Regions from separate parts of the Thermochromatium tepidum ATCC 43061 genome, predicted to be linked through region 2. Evidence: predicted binding sites of a transcription regulator. Region 2 holds the regulator's gene; each other region holds the start of a gene.

Region 1 (6,675 bases), 470 kb from region 2:
CGAATCGACGACCCGCTGGAGATGATCGGGATCCCTGGACTCGATCGCCTGCAGTTCCTCCAGCATCAGTTCCTCAAGACGGCGCATGCACTCGAGGGCGCGATCCAGCGAGACGGCGAAGTCCTTTGGATCATCCGCGTGCGCGCCTGGAGCGGGCGTATCCTGGGTGCTCAAGCGAAAGCCCCCTCGAACTCGAGCATCCGCCGGGCCAGACGCTGGCTGTCGATCTCGTAGCGCCCCTCGGCGAGGGCTGCTTTGATCTCGGCGACGCGCACACTGTTGAAGGGCGGATCCTGGGCGCCACCGCGCACGGCGCTCAGGGTCTTGGCGGTCTCGGTGAGTGTCACGGATTCGCCCACCGCGCCCTTGGGACTGGTCAAGGTCGGTTCCGACGCCGAGGGGGTGCTACCGCGCGGCTTGCTCCCGGCGGACGGTCCGTCGGTACGCAGGTTGTTTCCAATAGGAAGCTTGATATCCATGGGCTGGATCCTGGGTCGATTGGGACACGCCTATGAATATCGGCGATTGGGCGGAAAACTGTAGTGCATGGCGGTGTCTTTGTTGTCGTTCGGAGGCGCTCATGTGCCATCATAAACCGACACGTACTGCGCCGGAAGGCTCGACATAGCCCTCGACGACACGTTTCGATGAGCTGTTGCGCACCCGGATGCGCGCGCCCTCGCCGCCGTCTTCCAGGGCAATGCCCTTCATGCGCACGACTAGGCCGGGACGCGCCGAGAAGAGCGTCACCTCCTGGCCACGTTTGACGACTCGTCGCTGGGTGACATGGGCGCTGGTGAGCACCTGACCGGGAACCAGGTGCCGGCGCGAGGTCATCCCAACCACGGCCTCAGGTTCGGTGAAATAACCATTGGTGAGTCCCGAGACCGCTTGACGCTCCAGGCGAATGTCCTCGGGCTGAATCACCTGCTGGCGCGCGATCGGGCGGTCGACGACTAAGACCTCGGCATGGCGTTCGATCCGTGCTGGGATGAACACCGACCAGCTCACGGGATCGGAACAGCGGACGTTGATGGTGGTCTGGCCTTCGGTGCGCGCCCCTGGGGCGAACTGGGCAGTCGGTGGATGGGCACAGCGTGTCAGTTGCAAGCGGCTGTCGAGTTGGCCGATCTCGATCTCAACCTCCTGACCGTCTGCCGCCTTGATCATGGTCGCAGCAAATTGACGTGCCGTGTTTAGGATGCGCGTGATGGATTCGCTCTCGGAGGCCAGTGTCGGCTGGCAGAATCCAGCGGCGAGCAGCGCGTACCCGAGTAGGCACGGTAGGTGCACCCGTGTCGGATTTGAGTGTTTGGTCGTCCTGAGCGTTGTCGCTGTCATGATTTCGACTCCTCGCATGGCATATTTGACTGAAATCATGCATGAAATGCGCCGCCTCGATCTGGTCGCTTGGCGGACAAAGGGTTACCGTTCAGGGTACGTCGAGCCGCTCCCTGACTGCTACACTGGCCACCAGTGCGCCTGGACGAGATCTTGTCGTGTGACAATCAAGAGGGTGTGGTTGAGATGAGCCAATTTATCGATGACATCGATCAGCGGACCCGCCTGGTCGGGCAGAACCGCATGGAGCTATTGCTGTTTTATCTCGGTGGTCAGCAGATCTTCGGCATCAACGTCTTCAAGGTCCGGGAGGTCATCGCCAAGCCGACCCTGAGGCATCTTCCAGGCTCCAGCCCCATGGTCTGCGGCGTGGCCAACATCCGCGGGCGCACGGTCTCGGTGATCGATCTGGCGCGTGCCATCGGCTTTGATCCCATGCCGGTCGATCAAAACAACGACGCCAAGGTGATTGTGACCGAGTTTAACCGCTCGGTGCAGGGATTCTGGGTCTCGGCGGTCGACCGTATCGTCAATCTCAATTGGGAGACGATCAAACCGCCGCCGCGCGGCACCGAGCGTGAGAGCTATCTGGTCGCCGTCACCGAGGTGGATGGCCATCTGGTCGAGATCATCGACGTCGAGCGGGTCTTTGCGCAGATCAACAACCTGAACCTCGATGTCTCAGGCGAGATCCAGACCCTGGCCAAGCAAGTGCCGCATGACAGACACATCCTGATCGTGGATGACTCACTCGTGGCGCGCAAGCAGATCGAGCGCTCGATCAGCGAGCTGGGATTTCGAACCGAGAGCCGCGCCGACGGCAAGGCGGCACTCGAATATCTGGAGGAGCTGGCCGCCGCCGACCGGGTCAAAGACTCGATCGAGCTGGTGATCACTGACATCGAGATGCCGCGCATGGACGGCTATACCCTGACCCGCAAGATCCGCGAAAATGCCAAGCTCAAGGATCTGTGCGTCATTCTGCATTCCTCACTGAGCGGTCAGTTCAATATTGATATGGTCAAGCGTGCTGGTGCCAATGACTTCCTGGCCAAGTTTGATCCGGACGAGCTGGGCGCGACCGTGCTCAAATATGCGCGTCATTCCTGATGATGGGGGCCATGTGTGATTGACGCGCAGGATTACGCCGAATTCGCTCGCTTCTTGTCGGACTGCTGCGGCCTGGTGCTGGGCGAGAATCGTCAGTATCTCGTCGCCAGCCGGCTGTCGCGTCTGCTCGGTGAGTTCGGGTACAGCAAGGTCGAGGATCTATTGCGGGCATTGCGCCAGTCTGGCGATCCGACGCTCAAGTCGCGCGTCATCGACGCCATGACCACCAACGAGACCTCCTGGTTTCGGGACGGTTATCCGTTTGAGATCCTGCGCCACACACTGTTGCCGGAACTGGAGGCGCGCAAGAAACCCATCCGCATCTGGTCGGCGGCCTGCTCCAGCGGTCAGGAGCCCTACAGCATCGCCATGGTGGTCGCCGAGTGGGAGGCGAGCTTTCCGCCCAAGTCCTCGCCGGTCAGTATCCTGGCCACGGATCTGTCCGAGAGCGTTCTGGCTGAGGCACGCAACGGTGTCTATGACGGCCTGAGTATCGTGCGCGGTCTGACGCCCGAGCGGCGTCAGAAATACTTCGACACGGTCGAGAACGGCCATCGGATCAAGCCCGAGATCCAGCGCCGGGTCCGTTTCCAGAAGCTCAATCTCATGGATTCCTTCGCCGCGCTCGGCAAGTTCGAGATCATCTTCTGTCGTAATGTCCTGATCTATTTCTCCGCCGACACCAAACGTCGGATCTTTGACGCACTGGCCCGCCAGATGGACCCCGGTGGCTATCTCTTTGTCGGCGCCTCCGAGTCAGTGAGTTCCTATACCGACGCCTTCGAGATTGTCCGCACCCCGCAAGGCAGTCTGCTGCGCCGTCGCGCCTGACGCCTTGCGTTGGCCTGGCTCAGGGAAGGGTGTCATTTCCACACGCCAAGTGAAGCCCGTGAAGAAGGGTTCTCCAATCGGCTGGCATGTCGGTTGCATTTTATCAAGCAACCTGAGTTGCGGATGCCGAAACCATGAGTCTCTCGCTCGACAAAGCCTTTGGAGTCCTGCCCTCGGCGGTGCTCATTAAGGCCCGTCGTGCCGAGCTTCTAGCCTCCAATCTCGCCAACGTTGATACGCCGAATTACAAGGCGCGTGACTTTCATTTCACCGAGGTGCTGGCCGAGGTCGAGGGGATGACCAATCGTCTAAAACTGACGCGAACCCAACCCAATCATTTGACGAATGAGATCGATAAATCCAAGGCACTGAAGCCCGAGCTGCTCTATCGTATCCCGGCTCAGCCGTCATTGGATGGCAATACCGTTGATCCACAACTCGAGCGCGCGGCCTTCGCTGAGAACACCGTGCATTATCAAAGCACGCTTGAATTTCTCGATCGCCGGGTCGCGAGTCTACGCAAGGCCCTAAGTAAAGAGTGATGCCATGAGCGATCTGTTTCGTATCTTCAATACCTCGGCCTCTGCGCTGACGGCCCAGTCGGTACGGCTCAATACCGTGGCCTCTAACATGGCAAATGCCTCGACAACGGCCTCGAGCCCGGAGGCGACCTATCGTGGCAAGCAGGTGCTCTTTCAGACTGTGATCGATCAGGAGGATCCGAATGGTGTTGCCATGCCGGTGCGGGTCGCAGGAATCGTCGATAGCGAGTGTGAACCGATTCCAACTTATGAACCCAATCATCCACATGCCAATAAAGATGGCTATGTGTTTCGACCGGCGATCAATGTCGTCGAGGAGATGGCCAACATGATGTCGGCCTCGCGCAGCTACGAGGCCAATGTCGAGGTACTGACGACCACGCGCGCCCTGTTACAGCGGACCCTGCAGGTGGGTCAGAGCTGATTCCGCATTGATCTGTATTTTTTTAGGAGCGGCCATCATGACAGAAGTGAGTACTGATTATTTGAGCGGACTCGGCTTGACTGCCTATTCGCCAAAATCGAGCGTTCAAGGTGATAATGAACTTGGTCAAGAAGATTTTCTCAGGCTTTTGACTACCCAGCTAACGACCCAAGACCCGACCAATCCAGTCAAAAACGAGGACTTCGTTGCACAGATGGCCCAGTTTTCGACCCTGACTGGTATTCAGGATCTGACGAGTTCATTCAAGTCTCTGTCACAGACACTATTGCAGGGCCAGGCTTTAGAAGCGGCCTCATTGGTAGGTAAAAGTGTGCTAGTTCCATCTAACAAGATGGAGTTATCTGAGGGACAGGGCGTAAGCGGTGCGGTAGAGCTATCGAGTTCTGCGACTCAGACAAGGGTCGATATCTACAATGCGAGTGGTCAGCTGGTCCGTACTCTGGATTTGGGCACATTGAATTCTGGTCTTCAAGAGTTTAATTGGGATGGCAAGCTAGCCAATGGTTCTAAAGCCCCAGCCGGCCAGTATGAATTCAGGGTCAGTGCACAGATCAACGGTGTGACTGAGGCCTTGACCCCTTATCTCAATGGCCAAGTCAGGAGTGTTTCGGCCGAGAGCTCGGATACAGGATTGACCCTCAGCGTTCAGGGGATCGGGACAGTTTCGTTTTCGGATGTCCTGCGTGTCAGTTGATGAGGCGATAATTGTTTGAGCTTTTCCAGGAGATGACATCATGTCTTTCAGTATCGGCTTGAGCGGTCTGCGTGCAGCCGCCAAGGATCTTGAGGTTACGGGTAACAATATCGCCAACTCGTCGACCATTGGTTTCAAAAAATCACGTGCCGAGTTTGCCGATATTTATGCGTCATCCTTTGGTACCTGTGTCAATCAAGCAGCCGTGGGTGTCCGTTTGGCAGCCGTCACTCAACAGTTTTCGCAGGGAAGTATTCAGCTGACTGGAAACACACTGGATCTGGCGATCAATGGTGAAGGGTTTTTTGTGTTGCGTAATGAGTCAGGTCAGGATGAAATGGTCTATACGCGCAACGGTACCTTTCAAGTCGATCGTGATGGATATGTCGTCAGCTCTGCTGGGAAACGACTGCAGGTCTATCCGCCTCAGATCCCAAAAAGCAATATCGCTGCGTTCAATTCTGGTCAGCTCGAGGATCTCCAGTTGCCTCTGGACAACATAGCTGCCAAGGCCACTGGGTCTGTCGACATCAATTTTAATCTAAATGCCGACGAGGAAATCATCACTGAAATTGGTGGACCAGAATTTGCTTGGCCAGAAGAACTTCCTAATACGCTTCCAGATCCTGAATCCTATAATTGGTCGACGACCTATCAGGTCTATGATTCGCTGGGTTCTCCGCGTGATGTGACGATGTATTTCGTCAAGACTGGTCCTTTGACCTGGCAGGTTCACGTCGGTATGTATGATGTCAATAATGCAACCCCTCCGAATCCACCCATGATGATCGATGCGACCGGAACCGGAGGACCGATCGAGATCGTGTTCAAGACGGATGGAACCCTGAGCACTGTCAATGGCGCCGAGGTTCCTTCTGCGGATGCCGTTATCCCGATCAGTATGCCGGCATTCGAAGATAATGGGGCCGATGCCCTGGTAGCCTCGATCAAATTGGACAAAGCCACCCAATTTTCCGCTTCGAAAAACTCGGTCATCGATCTAACGCAAGATGGTTATTCATCAGGAACCCTGAGCGGCTTTGATGTCGACACCAGTGGCATCGTGTTTGCGCGTTACTCGAATGGACAATCGCATATTTTGGGTCAAGTGGCGATGGCGAATTTCAAAAATCCCCAAGGTCTGGCCAAGCTTGGCGATAATAACTGGGCACAAAGCTATGGTTCGGGTCAGCCTGTCTATGGGGCAGCAGGTGAGGGGCGACTCGGTTCCATCCAATCTTGCGCACTCGAAAACTCGAATGTCGATCTCACCGAAGAACTGGTCAATATGATCACGGCGCAGCGCAATTACGAAGCGAACGCCAAGACCATCTCGACAGCGGATCAGATGACCCAGACTATCCTCAACCTGCGTTAAACGACGCACCGACCGGAGGCTGATCCATGGACCGTTTTCTCTATCTCGCGATGTCGGGTGCCAAGGAAACGGCCTATGCCCAATCGATCAACAATGCCAACCTGGCCAATGCCAACACCACGGGTTTTCGTCAGGCACTGGCCTATGCCTATACCGCCCCGGTGCGCGGACCGGTCTACGACTCGCGCGATTATGTGCAGGTGGGCAATCAGGTCATCGACTTCTGTCCCGGCACGCTCCAGGCCACGGGACGGGATCTCGACGTCGCCATCCAGGACCAAGGCTTTTTGGTGGTCCAGACCGAGGACGGCGGTGAGGCCTACACCCGGGCCGG
Region 2 (6,675 bases):
TCAGTGTCAAGGTCGAGCCGGGTAAGGTCGTGGGCCTGCTCGGGCCGAACGGCGCCGGCAAGACGACCTGCTTTTATCTGATCGTCGGTCTGATCCATGCCGACCAGGGTCGCATCCTGCTCGACGGGCGCGACCTTACCCGGCTGCCCATGCACGCCCGGGCGCGCGCCGGTCTGAGTTACCTACCCCAGGAACCCTCGGTCTTTCGCAAGCTGACTGCCCGCGAGAATATCCTGGCCATCCTCGAGACGCGGCGCGATCTCAAGCGCGCCGAACGCGAGGAACGCGGTGAGCGTCTGCTCGAGGACCTGGGCATCGCCCATGTGGCCGACTCGCTCGCCCTCAGCCTCTCGGGTGGCGAGCGCCGCCGGCTGGAGATCGCCCGCGCCCTGGCGGTTGAACCCAGGGTGATGCTGCTCGACGAGCCCTTCGCTGGTATCGATCCGATCGCCGTCGGCGACATCAAATCCATCGTCACCCATCTGCGTGATCGCTCCATCGGGGTACTCATCACCGATCACAATGTGCGCGAGACGCTCGCCATCTGCGACCATGGCTACATCATCGGCAGCGGCACCGTGATCGCCGCCGGCGAACCGGCCGAGTTGTTGGCCAACCAGCGGGTGCGCGATGTCTATCTAGGTGCCGATTTTTCCATGTAGACTAGACTCAGATTACGGACACCCCATGATGGCTTAAACAGCAATAGACAGACCACAGTTCGGACGCCAACTCGATCGATGAAGCCATCCCTTCAGCTTCGACTCAATCAGCAACTCACGATGACGCCCCAGTTGCAGCAAGCGATCAAACTGCTGCAGCTGTCAACGCTCGAGTTGCAGCGCGAGATCCAGGAGGCGCTCGAAAGCAATCTGATGCTTGAAGAAGGCGAGGAATCCGAACCGCTCGAGGCGGAGTCACTGGAAGATTCCCCTCTGACCCAGCTCGAAGATGATCCCTTCGGTTCTAGCGCATCCGAGTCCGAGTGGCTCCTGGAACGCGAGGTACAAGCCGAGTCGTATGAGATACCGGAGGAGCTGCCGGTCGATACCCAATGGACCGACGTCTTCGACAGCTACCTGCCGCCAACGGCCCACGGCATGAGGGATGACACAGACCAGGACCCACTGTCGAACCGCTCACGTCCGCAGACGCTCTGGGATCATTTGATCTGGCAGCTGAATCTCAGCCGTTTGAGCGAGCGCGATTTCATGATCGCCCAGGCCGTGGTCGACGCCATCGATGCCAACGGCTATCTGCGCGCCGATGTCGATGAACTGGTGGCCACACTCGCCGATCCCACGATCGGCGCCGATGAAGTCGAGACCCAGATCCATCGCGTCCAGTCACTCGACCCAGCTGGCGTCGGGGCGCGCAATCCGCGCGAGTGCCTGTTGATCCAGCTGCGCCAGCTGTCGCCCGAAACGCCCTGGCGCAACCTGGCCATCGCCGTGTGCGAGGCCGGATTCGAACATCTGCCGCGCGGCGACGTCACGGCCCTCTCACGCCTGCTCAAGGCGCCCGAGGACGACCTGACCCAGGCGCTCGATCTCATCCGCCGGCTCAACCCGAAGCCGGGCCGCTTGCTCGCAGAGACGCCCTCGGAGTACGTTGTACCCGACATCTTTGTGCGTAAGAAGGATGGCCGCTGGCAGGTCGAGTTGAACCCTGACATCACCCCCAGACTCAGGGTCAACGCCGACTATGCGCGCCTGGTACGCCGCGCCGACCAGAGCAGCGATGGCCAGACGCTCAAGAGTCACCTCCAGGAGGCGCGCTGGTTCATCAAAAGCCTGGCAAGCCGCAACGAAACTGTACTGCGCGTGGGCGCCAAGATCGTGGAGATGCAGCAGGACTTCCTCGAATACGGCGAAGTGGGGATGCGGCCCATGGTGCTGCGCGACATCGCCGAGGCCCTGAATCTGCACGAGTCGACCATTTCACGGGTGACCACGCAAAAATACATGCATACACCCCGAGGCACATTCGAGCTCAAGTATTTCTTCTCGTCCCACGTCAATACCACCTCTGGCGGCGAGTGCTCGTCGACGGCGATCCGCGCCCTGATCCGCAAGCTGATCGCGGGAGAATCCCCGCGCAGACCTCTCAGCGACAACAAGATCGCTGAGGAACTGGCAAGACAGGGCATCGACGTCGCACGCCTCACAGTCGCCAAATACCGTGAGGCTATGGGTATCCCGGCCTCGAGTGAGCGCAAACGCCTGGCTTAAACAGGCTGTTTGATTCTTTATCAAGGAGTTTAATGATGCAAATCAATCTGACGGGTCATCACATCGACGTCACCGATGCGCTGAAGTCCTATGTCGACAGCAAATTCGAGCGTCTGGCACGCCACTTCGACCACGTCATCAACGCCCATGTCGTCCTGAGCGTCGAAAAGCTCGAGCAGAAGGCCGAGGCCACACTCCATGTCAATGGCGGCAAGGTCTTCGCCGACTCTGTGCACGAGGACATGTATGCGGCCATCGACAGCCTGGTCGACAAGCTCGATCGCCAGGTCATCCGCTACAAGGAGAAGAAGAGCAGTCACCGCGGCGGAGCCGTCAAGACGGCCGAAGCGGAATGAGATCGGCCTCTCCAGTACCTTGGAAGCCGTGTCTTCCGAGGTGATGGAGGCAACACCCATCACACCTCGGTGGCCGGTGCCGCCGGCGCCTGAGGTGTCTTTACATCGAGAACACGACAGAGCGATCAGGCACCAAGTGCGCCCGTCCGCCCGAGGTACCCCAATCTATGACCAGCATCGAATGCCAGCAGCATCCTGGTTGGATCAGCCATTACCCCCGACCACCTGCGGGCGCGTCGGCGGTCAACAGGAGTTGGAGCCATGTTCGGCCCTGACCTGATCAACGAAGCCCGTATCGGATGCGGTCTCGAGATCGCCAGCAAGAAGCGTCTGCTCGAGACCCTCGCCGAACTCCTGGCCAGGGATCATCCCAGGCTCCAGCCCGAGACCGTCTTCGAGCATCTGCTCGAGCGTGAGCGCCTGGGCAGTACCGGACTCGGCCATGGCATCGCCCTGCCCCATGCGCGCATGAAGGACGTCGGCGAGGCGATCGGTGCCTTCGTGCAAACCGTCCGGGGCGTCGATTACGACGCGGCAGATGGCGAGCCGGTCGATCTGGCCTTCGCGCTGCTTGTGCCCGAGTTGGCCAACGAGGAGCATCTGCGGCTTTTGGCACACCTAGCCAGCCTGTTTAGCGACCCGAACGTGCGCGCTCGACTGCGTGAAGCCACCTCGCCTGCCGAGATCCTGCACGTCCTGAGCGCCTTCTAGACCCATGCGACCCGCCCGATTCGCATGATCGACAGCCTCCAGAGCGTCGTCATCCAGACCGGCGCCCAGCTCAAGCTGCGCTGGCTGACCCCAGAACCCCAGACCCCTCGTCCGTTGCGCGGGGTGGACCCAGAGCAGTCGCTGATCGGCTCGCTCAACCTCATCCACCCCAATCGACTCCAGGTCGTCGGCCCCCCCGAACAACGTTACCTGGCGGCACTTGGACGCACCGCCCACGACGAGGCGCTCGACAAGCTCTTCGCCGACCGGCCCGCCGCCGTGATCTTCAGCGATGGACTGGAACCGGGGGCCGATTTCTGCGAGCGCGCCCGCTCAACCCAGACCCCCCTGCTCGGGTCGCTGCTCGGCGATCAGGAACTCATCAACCATCTGCGCTATTTCCTCACCCAGGCCCTGGCCGAGCGCAAGACCATCCACGGCGTCTTCATCGAGGTGCTTGGGATGGGCGTGCTCCTGATCGGCGCGCCGGCCGTCGGCAAGAGCGAGCTCGCGCTCGATCTCATTACCCGCGGCCATCGGCTCATCGCCGACGATGCACCGCGTTTCGCCCGCATCGCCCCTGAAGTGATCGAGGGGAGCTGTCCGGAGACGCTTAGAGATTTCCTGGAGGTACGCGGTCTAGGGATCCTCAACATCCGCGCCATGTTCGGCGAGGGCGCAGTCCTACGTAACAAGACGCTCAACCTCGTCATCGATCTCCAGCCGCTGGCCCAAACCGAACTCGAGTGCATCGACAGGCTCACCGGCAGTCTATCGGCCATGAATGTGCTGGGCGTGGCCATCCCCAAGATCGTCATGCCGGTCGCCCCGGGTCGCAACCTGGCGATCCTGGTGGAGGCGGCCGTCAGACATCAGATCCTGCGCATCCGCGGCTATGATGCCGGCGTGGACTTCATCGACCGCCAGGCGCGCGCCATTCATCTGGACCGACCCGATCCACCCGTCGCCCGCGACTGATCCTATGCCAAATCGCTCGACAGGAGACCCGCCCATGCAGCTGATCATCCTCAGCGGTCTGTCCGGTTCCGGTAAGAGCATTGCGCTCCACACGCTGGAGGACATGGGCTTCTACTGCATCGACAATCTGCCCTTTTTCCTGCTCCAGGATCTGGTGTTCGGGTTGCGCGAGACGCTCGACGAGTCCTTCGGCAAGACGGCGGTCGGCATCGACGCGCGCGGCAATCTCGCGGCACTGCGCCAACTTCCTGAACTGGTGCGCGTCGCCCGCGAGCGCGGGATCGACTGCCGTGTGCTCTTTCTGGAGACCGCGCTGGAGATCCTGATCCAGCGCTATAGCGAGACCCGCCGTCGTCATCCACTCACCAATGGCGACCGCCCGCTCCGCGAGGCCATCCAGCTTGAACAGGAATTCCTGCAGCCGGTGCGTCGGCACGCCGACCTGGTGCTCGACACCACCAGAACCAATATGCATGAGCTGCGCGACCTGGTACGTGGCTGGCTGCTGAGCGGAGAGTCGCCCCGGATCTCGATCCTGCTCCAGTCCTTCGGCTTCAAGCATGGCGTGCCGCCCGACGTCGACTTCGTGCTCGATGTGCGCTGTCTGCCCAATCCGCACTGGGAGGCCGAGCTCAGGATGCTCACCGGGCTGGATCCCAGGGTGGCGCGCTTTATCGAATCCAGCCCCCAGGCGCTGGAGATGCGCGCCGATATCCTCGCCTTCTTCGAGCGCTGGGTTCCCCGATTCGAGACCGACGGGCGCAGCTATCTGACCATCGCCATCGGCTGCACCGGTGGTCAGCATCGTTCGGTCTACATGACCGAATGGCTCGGCGAGCACCTGAAGTCACTCGGTCATAGGGTCATCGTCCGTCATCGGGAGCTGGCGTGAGCGTCGGTATCCTGCTCCTTACCCATCGTCCCCTCGGGGAGGATCTGTTGCGTATCGCCAGCGAGATCCTCGGCCGGGTGCCGGACGGGATCGCCTGCTGTGAGGTCGTCAACGACACCCCACCCGATGAGATCCTCGACCGTTGCCGGTGTCTGGCCGAGACCCTTGACCAGGGCGAGGGCTTACTGGTGCTAACCGATCTCTATGGTGCCACACCGGCCAATGTCGCACGTGCGTTCGCCGACTCGCGCGCCCAGGTGCGTGTGGTCAGCGGTCTGAACCTGCCCATGCTGCTGCGCACCCTCAATTATGCCGCGCTCGATCTCGACCATCTGGCCGAAAAGGCCCTCAGCGGCGGTCGCGACGGTGTGCGCCGTGGCAACTGAGTCCGGCTTGATCCGCAGGCCACCTGGTCGATTCCAACGCATCCAAAGGCAGTTTGGGTACTAATCTTAAAGATCAGAAGGATCACAACTAGATGATTCGCCGAGAACTCGAGATCCGCAACAAGCTCGGGCTGCACGCGCGGGCCTCGGCCAAGCTGGTGCAATGCGCCAATCGCTTCGAGAGCGAGATCATGCTCGAGCGCTGCGGCCAAAGCGTCAACGGCAAGAGCATCATGGGGATCATGATGCTGGCTGCCAGTCAGGGCAGCAGGATCACGGTCGAGATCACAGGCAGGGACGAAGAGGAGGCCATAGCCGCTATCGAGCAACTCATACTGGACCGCTTCGGAGAACCAGAGTGACCCTCGCCTTCCAGGGTATCGGGATCGGCGCGTCGAATGCGATCGCGCTGGGTCCGGCCTTCATCGACATCAAAGGACAAAGGATCTTGACCCAAACGCCGATCCGCGCCGACGAGATCCAGGACGAGATCGCTCGCTTCGATCTGGCGGTCGAGGCGGCACGCCGCGCGCTCAAACGGGTGCATGCCCAGATCCCGCCGGACACACCGATTGAAATCGTCGAATTCATCGACACCCATCTGCTCATGCTCGAGGACACGGCGCTCATCGACGGCGTGCGCCATCTCGTGGCCGAGCAGCTATGCACCGCCGAATGGGCGCTGCAACGCCAGCGCGACATCCTAATCGCGGTCTTCGATCGCATGGATGACCCCTATTTGCGCACACGCCGCGACGATATCGAGCATGTCGTGCGCCAGATCCAGAGCTTTCTGCGCGGCGAGTCGAACGAACCGAATCTGGCGCAGCAGGATCTGGCCGGCCATGTCGTGGTGGCGCGCGACCTCATGCCCGCCGACGCCATCCTGCTGCATCATCGCGGCGCCGTGGCCTTCGTGACCGAGTACGGCGGACCCATGTCGCATACCGCGATCCTGGCGCGCAGTCTCGGCGTACCTGCGGTCATGGGGCTACACGACATCAGCCGCTATCTGCGCCCCGGGGAACTGCTGATCGTTGACAGCGCCAGCGGCACCGTCATCGCCAACGCCGACGCGCAACTCATCGCCGACTACCGTCGGCGCCTCAGCGCGATCCAGG
Region 3 (6,675 bases), 140 kb from region 2:
GTCCTGGTCGAGCAGCGCCTCAAGCGCGAGATCTCGGACATAGTCGATGTGACCGTCCATATCGATCCCGAGGACGATGCAGACAATCGGGATGTCACACCCCTCCCACTGCGCGCCGAGGCCCTGGCACGACTTGCCTCATGTTGGTCAGGGATCCCGGCCGCCAATGAGCGCGAGCGTGTCCTGTTGCATTATCTCGGCGGACGCATCGAGGTCGAGGTCTTCTTTCCGCTCCTAGCCTGTCGGCGTGCTGGGGCTGACCCCGAGCGACTGGGCGCTGAATTGACGGCAGCGCTCAAAGAAGACCCGGCGTTTGGCAGGGTCCGCGTATATTTCGGATGACCCGGTGCGCGACAAGCCCCGCCGTTCAGGGCGGGGAAAGAGCGCGGACGGCGGAGCCGTCCTTGCCTTTCGGTTTCAGTGTGGTGTCTGCTGCTGTTCGATGTACTGGCGCACGATGGCGATCGGCGCACCGCCGCAGGATGAGGCGAAGTAAGATGGCGACCCTAATATTGCCTATGCAACGACTTCAAGCCTTCAAGTATGAATTGATGCCCAACGGCCAACAGGCGCGGCAGATGCGCCGATTCGCGGGCGCGAGCCGGTTCGTGTTCAACAAGGCCTTGGCGTTGCAGAAGGAGCGCTACGAGCGTGGCGAGAAGAAGTTCGGCTATGCGGGTTTGTGCAAGCTGCTCACCGAGTGGCGAAATAGCGCAGAGACGGCTTGGCTGGCCGATGCACCGATTCACCCGCTGCAACAGGCGCTCAAGGATTTGGAGCGGGCCTACAGCAACTTCTTCGCCAGGCGGGCCGACTTTCCTCGCTTCAAGAAGAAAGGCCGGCGCGACAGCTTCCGCTACCCCGATCCGAAACAGATCAAGCTCGATCAGGGCAATGGCCGTATCTTTCTGCCCAAGCTGGGCTGGCTGCGCTATCGCAATAGCCGGGAGGTGCTGGGCACGGTGAAAAATGTCACCGTGAGCCAGTCCTGTGGTAAGTGGTTCGTTTCCATTCAGACCGAGCGCGAGGTCGAGCAGCCCATCCCGCACGGCGGCGCGGTCGGCATCGATATGGGTATTGCCCGGTTCGCCACGCTCAGCGATGGCACGTTCTACGCACCCCTCAATAGTTTCAAGCGGTATGAGGTTTCCCTGCGTAAAGCGCAGCAGGCCATGAGCCGCAAGGTGAAGTTCAGCAACAACTGGAAGAAGGCGAAAGCCCGCGTCCAGAAGATTCACTCCCGCATCAGCAACGCCCGCCGCGATTTCCTGCACAAGACCTCAACCGCGATCAGTAAAAACCACGCGATGGTGTGTATCGAGGATTTGCAGGTGCGGAACATGTCCAAGTCGGCGGCAGGCACAGCAGATGCGCCGGGAAGAAACGTTCGGGCCAAGTCCGGCCTGAACAAGGCCATCCTCGACCAAGGCTGGTTCGAGTTCCGCCGCCAGTTGGACTACAAGCTGGCGTGGAACGGTGGCTATCTCATCGTCGTGCCGCCGCAGAACACGAGCCGCACCTGCCCGTGCTGCGGCCATGTATCGGCGGACAACCGCCAGACGCAAGCCCGGTTCGAGTGCGTGGAATGCGGGTTCGAAGAAAACGCCGATGTGGTCGGCGCAATCAATGTACTAAGGGCGGGACACGCCCGGTTCGCCTGTGAAGTGAGCGGTGCAGTAGGGCCGCCAGCAGCAGGAACCCGCCGAAGCGACTCAGGAGCGGCTCAATGCCGCGCCTGAGCGCCGTAGAAATCTCCGGCCTTCTGGCCGGGGAGGATGTCAAGGCCTGGGTTGGGGCCCTGGTCCGCACTCTTTTGGTGCAAAAATGCCTGAATCCGTCTATTTGGGTGCATTTGGTTCGCGCGGCCACCGGGTTGAGCCCAACCCTGGCTGCGGCCAAATGCGTCCCATCAAACCGCTCTCGAACGCCAAGGAACTCGGATTCGATCCCCTCCTCCTCGCGGGCGGGTGAAGGGGTTAGGCTGAGCGGGCGAGTGAAATCAAGCGCTTATTCCACTCACCCGGCCCTTTTCGAGAGGCAGAGGGTGTCTTGTAGCCTTTCCCTTGAACCCTAAGCGCTTCATGACGCGACCCGGGGCATCTAACCAGCACCCGAGGTCAACTGACTTTTTTGGTTTGTTCCTTGCATAATGGCGGCGAGGCCAGGGTAGGCCCGTCTGGTCGGAGGATCGATTCCACCGTCCATCTTCACTCAGAACGACCGAATTCGTGCGACGCGCGCCGCAACCTGCTAGGCTCCCGCGCCAGGTCAGGATCGTATCGCTTTGGCTGGCCAGACTGTTCGTGGATATCCTAAGTAGCGGAGACAATTCGAATGACCGATGTCATCAAGATGATCAAAGAAAACGAAGTGAAATTTGTCGATTTTCGCTTCACCGATACTCGTGGCAAGGAGCAGCACGTCTCCGTGCCGGCCCACATTGTCGATGAGGATTTGCTCAAGGACGGCAAGATGTTCGATGGTTCCTCGATCGCCGGCTGGAAGGGCATCGAGTCCTCCGACATGGTCCTGATGCCCGAGGCCGAGACCGCGGTCATGGACCCCTTCGCCGACGAGGCGACCCTGATCCTCCGCTGCGATGTGCTCGAGCCCGATACCATGCAGGGCTACGAGCGCGATCCCCGCTCGCTGGCCAAGCGCGCCGAGGCCTATCTCAAATCGACCGGCATCGCCGATGCGGCCTTCTTCGGTCCAGAGCCTGAGTTCTTCATCCTCGACGATGTCCGCTGGGGTGCCGACATGAGTGGCGCCTTCTACAAGGTCGATTCCGAAGAGGCCGGCTGGAACTCGGAGCGGGTCTTCCCCGACGGCAACATGGGCCATCGCCCGAGCGTGAAGGGCGGCTATTTCCCGGTACCCCCGGTCGATTCCTTGAACGATATCCGCGCGGCCATGTGTCTGACGCTGGAAGAGATGGGCGTACCGGTCGAGGTCCACCACCACGAGGTCGCTACCGCCGGTCAGTGCGAGATCGGCACCAAGTTCGCCCCCCTGGTCAAGCGCGCCGACTGGACCCAGATCCTCAAATACGTGGTGCAGAACGTCGCCCAGGCCTATGGCAAGACCGCGACCTTCATGCCCAAGCCGCTGGTCGGCGACAACGGGAACGGCATGCACGTCCATCAGTCGCTCTCCAAGGACGGCCAGAACCTGTTTGCCGGCGACAAGTACGGCGGCCTGTCCGATCTGGCGCTCTATTACATCGGCGGCATCATCAAGCATGCGCGCGCGCTCAACGCCATCACCAATGCCTCGACCAATTCTTACAAGCGTCTGGTGCCTGGCTTCGAGGCGCCGGTCATGCTCGCCTACTCGGCGCGCAACCGCTCGGCCTCGATCCGCATTCCGCACGTCTCCAGCCCCAAGGCACGGCGTATCGAGGTGCGCTTCCCGGATGCGACCGGCAACCCCTATCTGGCCTTCTCGGCCATGATGATGGCCGGTCTCGACGGCATCCAGAACAAGATCCATCCGGGCGATGCCCTGGACAAGGATCTCTATGACCTGCCGCCCGAGGAGGCCAAGTCGATCCCGACCGTCTGTCACTCGCTCGACATGGCGCTGGAGGCCCTCGACCGGGATCGCGACTTCCTGACCGCGGGCGGTGTGTTCAGCGATGACCTGATCGACGCCTATATCGATCTCAAGATGAAGGAGGTCACGCGCGTTCGGATGACGACCCATCCGGTCGAGTTCGATATGTACTACAGCCTCTAAATCTCTCCAAATAAGGGGGGCTGTTCGGATCGGCACGCTTGGGCTAATCTTTACGGACCATGCTCAACGCCGCGCCGATCCTAGTCTTGCTATTGTTTTGCGCGCCTTCCAGCGCCGCGGTCTACCGTTGGCTCGATACCGAGGGTAAAGTCTATTATTCCGATCGTCGGGTATCGAACGCCGATCGACTCAATGTGGAATCTGGCAGTGTCACTGAGGCCAAGCCCGCCCAATTGGGTCCAAGCTCGCCCGACGAGCCCTATCTCGGACCCTATACCGCGCTTGAAATCCTCGCCCCAGGCGAGCAGACGACCCTGTCTGAATCCGGTATACCGCTGAGCCTGCGACTCGATCCAGCCCTGATCGAGGGCCACCGTCTGTTGCTGTTGGTCGATGACCAGGCTCTACCGGTCGAGGCGACCCAGACCCAGTTCAGGCTGACGGGGCTCGGTGCCGGGACACACAGGCTTCAGCTCCAGATCCGCGGGGCCGACGATCGGAGCGTCGCCCAGTCCGCCCCCACCACCTTCCGAGTCAGCGAACCCAGGGCGCCTGGTCAACTCCCCTGATCAGTGGGTTCCGTGTTCATGACGGTCATGTGCGCCTGGATCCAAGACTGGTGCCGTATTTGCTTGTCTCGTCAACAACGGTCGCTCCGCCAGAAGTGGTCGGTGCGGCCAATCACGATTCGGGATCCAATGGATGACGACTCATGCGACCAAGCCGACGCTCGAGCGCCGGATCCTCGATCATCTTAGCACGTCCGTGATGCTGTTCGACGCCGAATTGCGTCTTACCTATCTCAATCCGTCCGCCGAGGTTCTGTTTGAGGTCAGTGCGCGTCATCTGCTGGGGGAGCCGGCCGCGCGTCTGCTGCCCTGTCCGGACGCAGACATCGAGGAGCGTCTGAGCAAGGCGTTAGCCTCCGGTCATCCCTTCACCGAGCGCGAGATCAACCTCTTGATCGGCGACGGACGCACCAAAACGGTGAACTACACCGTCCTACCCTTACACCCTGTGGAGGCAGAACAGGAGTTGCTGGTCGAGCTCTATCAGGTCGACCGTCAGCTTCGGATTACGCGCGAGGAACAGCTGCTGTCACAACATCAGGCGACTCGGGCCTTGCTGCGCGGTCTGGCCCATGAGATCAAGAACCCGCTCGGTGGGCTGCGCGGCGCCGCCCAGCTCCTGGAACGCGAACTGCCGGAGGCCGCCTTGCGCGAATACACCCGCATCATCATCGACGAGGCCGACCGCCTCCAGGCGCTGATGGACCGCATGATTGGTCCGCATCACCTGCCGCCGCGCCGCGCGCTGGTGAACATCCATGACGTGCTGGAACATGTGCGAACACTCATCCTGGCCGAGTCGCCCCAAGGCCCATTGGTCCAGCGCGACTATGACCCGAGTCTCCCGGATCTCAACGCCGATCGTGATCGTTTGATCCAGGCGCTGCTCAACCTGGCGCGCAACGCGGCCACCGCCGCCGGTCCGCACGGCTGTCTGCAATTCAAGACGCGGGTATTGCGCCAATTTACCATCGGCAGCCGCCGTCACAAATTGGTGCTCCAGGTGCAGGTCCGGGACAATGGACCGGGCATCCCCGACGAGATCTGCAGCCGCATCTTCTATCCCATGGTCTCAGGCCGCCCGGACGGGACCGGGCTTGGGCTCTCGATCGCCCAGGAGCTCATCCATCAGCATGGCGGCCTGATCGCGTGTGAGAGCCGCCCGGGCGATACCGTCTTTCATGTCTACCTACCCTTGGAGCCGAGCTGTGACTAGGGTGCCGCATGTCTGGGTCATCGACGACGACCGCTCGATTCGCTGGGTGCTCGACCGTGCCCTGCGCAAGGCCGGGATGCAGGTGACCTGCTTCTCCGATGGGGTTGGTATCCTCGAATCGCTCCAGCGCGAGCAGCCCGATGTGATCCTCACCGACATCCGGATGCCGGGGATCGATGGGCTAGAACTGCTGCGTCAGGTAAAGGGCCGCTATCCGGGGCTACCCGTGATCATCATGACTGCGCACTCGGATCTCGACAGCGCGGTCTCGGCCTTCCAGGGCGGGGCGTTCGAATATCTGCCCAAGCCGTTCGATCTCGACGAGGCCGTCGCCCAGGTCAGCCGGGCCTGCCGGCGTGGACGGGAAGAGCGCGTCGAGGAGGTCAGTGTCACGCGCGGACCGGACATCATCGGCGCGGCGCCGGCAATGCAGGACGTCTTTCGCGCCATCGGGCGCCTGGCGCGTTCCAATATCACGGTGCTCATCACGGGCGAATCGGGCACTGGCAAGGAGCTGGTCGCCCAGGCACTGCATCGTCACAGCCCCAGGAGCGAGCGACCCTTCATCGCGCTCAACATGGCGGCCATCCCACGCGATCTGCTGGAATCTGAGCTGTTCGGTCACGAGCGCGGCTCCTTCACCGGCGCCCAGGCACGACGCGAGGGTCGGTTTGAGCAGGCCGATGGCGGCACCCTGTTCCTCGACGAGATCGGCGACATGCCCGCCGAGTTGCAGACCCGGCTGCTGCGGGTGCTGGCCACAGGCGAGTTCTATCGGGTCGGTGGCATGGCGCCGATCAAGGTCGATGTGCGCATCATCGCGGCGACGCATCAGAACCTCGAACACTTGGTGCGCGAGGGGCGCTTTCGCGAGGACCTGTTCCACCGGCTCAACGTCATCCGCCTCCAGCTCCCGGCCCTGCGCGACCGGCGTGAGGACATCCCGTTACTGATGCGTCACTTTCTGGTGCAGGCCGCGCGCGAGCTGGGCGGCGAGCCCAAGGTACTCCTGCCGGACGCGGTCGACCGGCTCCAGCAGCTCGACTGGCCGGGCAATGTGCGACAATTGGAAAACACCGCCCGCTGGCTGACCGTCATGGCCTCCGGCAAGCATATCCATGCCGAAGACCTGCCGACCGAGCTCCAGTCCGA

The links. The regulator sigma-54, encoded in region 2, starts transcription at its own class of promoters, with help from an activator protein. The targets are predictions, from matches to a motif close to TGGCANGNTNCNTGCTT.
Region 1: flgA (flagellar basal body P-ring formation chaperone FlgA) is a predicted target of sigma-54. The motif match lies at 1,379-1,395, and genes of this name have one in related genera.
Region 3: glnA (glutamate--ammonia ligase) is a predicted target of sigma-54. The motif match lies at 2,132-2,148, and genes of this name have one in related genera.

Annotation. Positions count from the first base shown of each region.
Region 1 covers NZ_CP039268.1:1,861,400-1,868,074, reverse strand. The annotation lists gene E6P07_RS08465 (flagella synthesis protein FlgN) at 1-174, opposite strand, end outside; gene flgM (flagellar biosynthesis anti-sigma factor FlgM) at 171-479, opposite strand; gene flgA (flagellar basal body P-ring formation chaperone FlgA) at 589-1,341, opposite strand; gene E6P07_RS08450 (chemotaxis protein) at 1,528-2,451, shown strand; gene E6P07_RS08445 (CheR family methyltransferase) at 2,467-3,282, shown strand; gene flgB (flagellar basal body rod protein FlgB) at 3,417-3,824, shown strand; gene flgC (flagellar basal body rod protein FlgC) at 3,829-4,248, shown strand; gene E6P07_RS08430 (flagellar hook assembly protein FlgD) at 4,286-4,963, shown strand; gene flgE (flagellar hook protein FlgE) at 5,004-6,341, shown strand; gene flgF (flagellar basal-body rod protein FlgF) at 6,368-6,675, shown strand, end outside.
Region 2 covers NZ_CP039268.1:2,328,263-2,334,937, forward strand. The annotation lists gene lptB (LPS export ABC transporter ATP-binding protein) at 1-662, shown strand, start outside; gene E6P07_RS10725 (RNA polymerase factor sigma-54) at 741-2,231, shown strand; gene hpf (ribosome hibernation-promoting factor, HPF/YfiA family) at 2,267-2,587, shown strand; gene E6P07_RS10735 (PTS sugar transporter subunit IIA) at 2,849-3,298, shown strand; gene hprK (HPr(Ser) kinase/phosphatase) at 3,323-4,276, shown strand; gene rapZ (RNase adapter RapZ) at 4,311-5,168, shown strand; gene E6P07_RS10750 (PTS sugar transporter subunit IIA) at 5,165-5,554, shown strand; gene E6P07_RS10755 (HPr family phosphocarrier protein) at 5,647-5,916, shown strand; gene ptsP (phosphoenolpyruvate--protein phosphotransferase) at 5,913-6,675, shown strand, end outside.
Region 3 covers NZ_CP039268.1:2,185,628-2,192,302, forward strand. The annotation lists gene E6P07_RS10040 (cation diffusion facilitator family transporter) at 1-342, shown strand, start outside; partial or broken gene E6P07_RS10045 (IS200/IS605 family transposase) at 418-513, opposite strand; gene E6P07_RS10050 (RNA-guided endonuclease InsQ/TnpB family protein) at 519-1,739, shown strand; gene glnA (glutamate--ammonia ligase) at 2,335-3,738, shown strand; gene E6P07_RS10060 (DUF4124 domain-containing protein) at 3,798-4,307, shown strand; gene glnL (nitrogen regulation protein NR(II)) at 4,441-5,523, shown strand; gene ntrC (nitrogen regulation protein NR(I)) at 5,516-6,675, shown strand, end outside.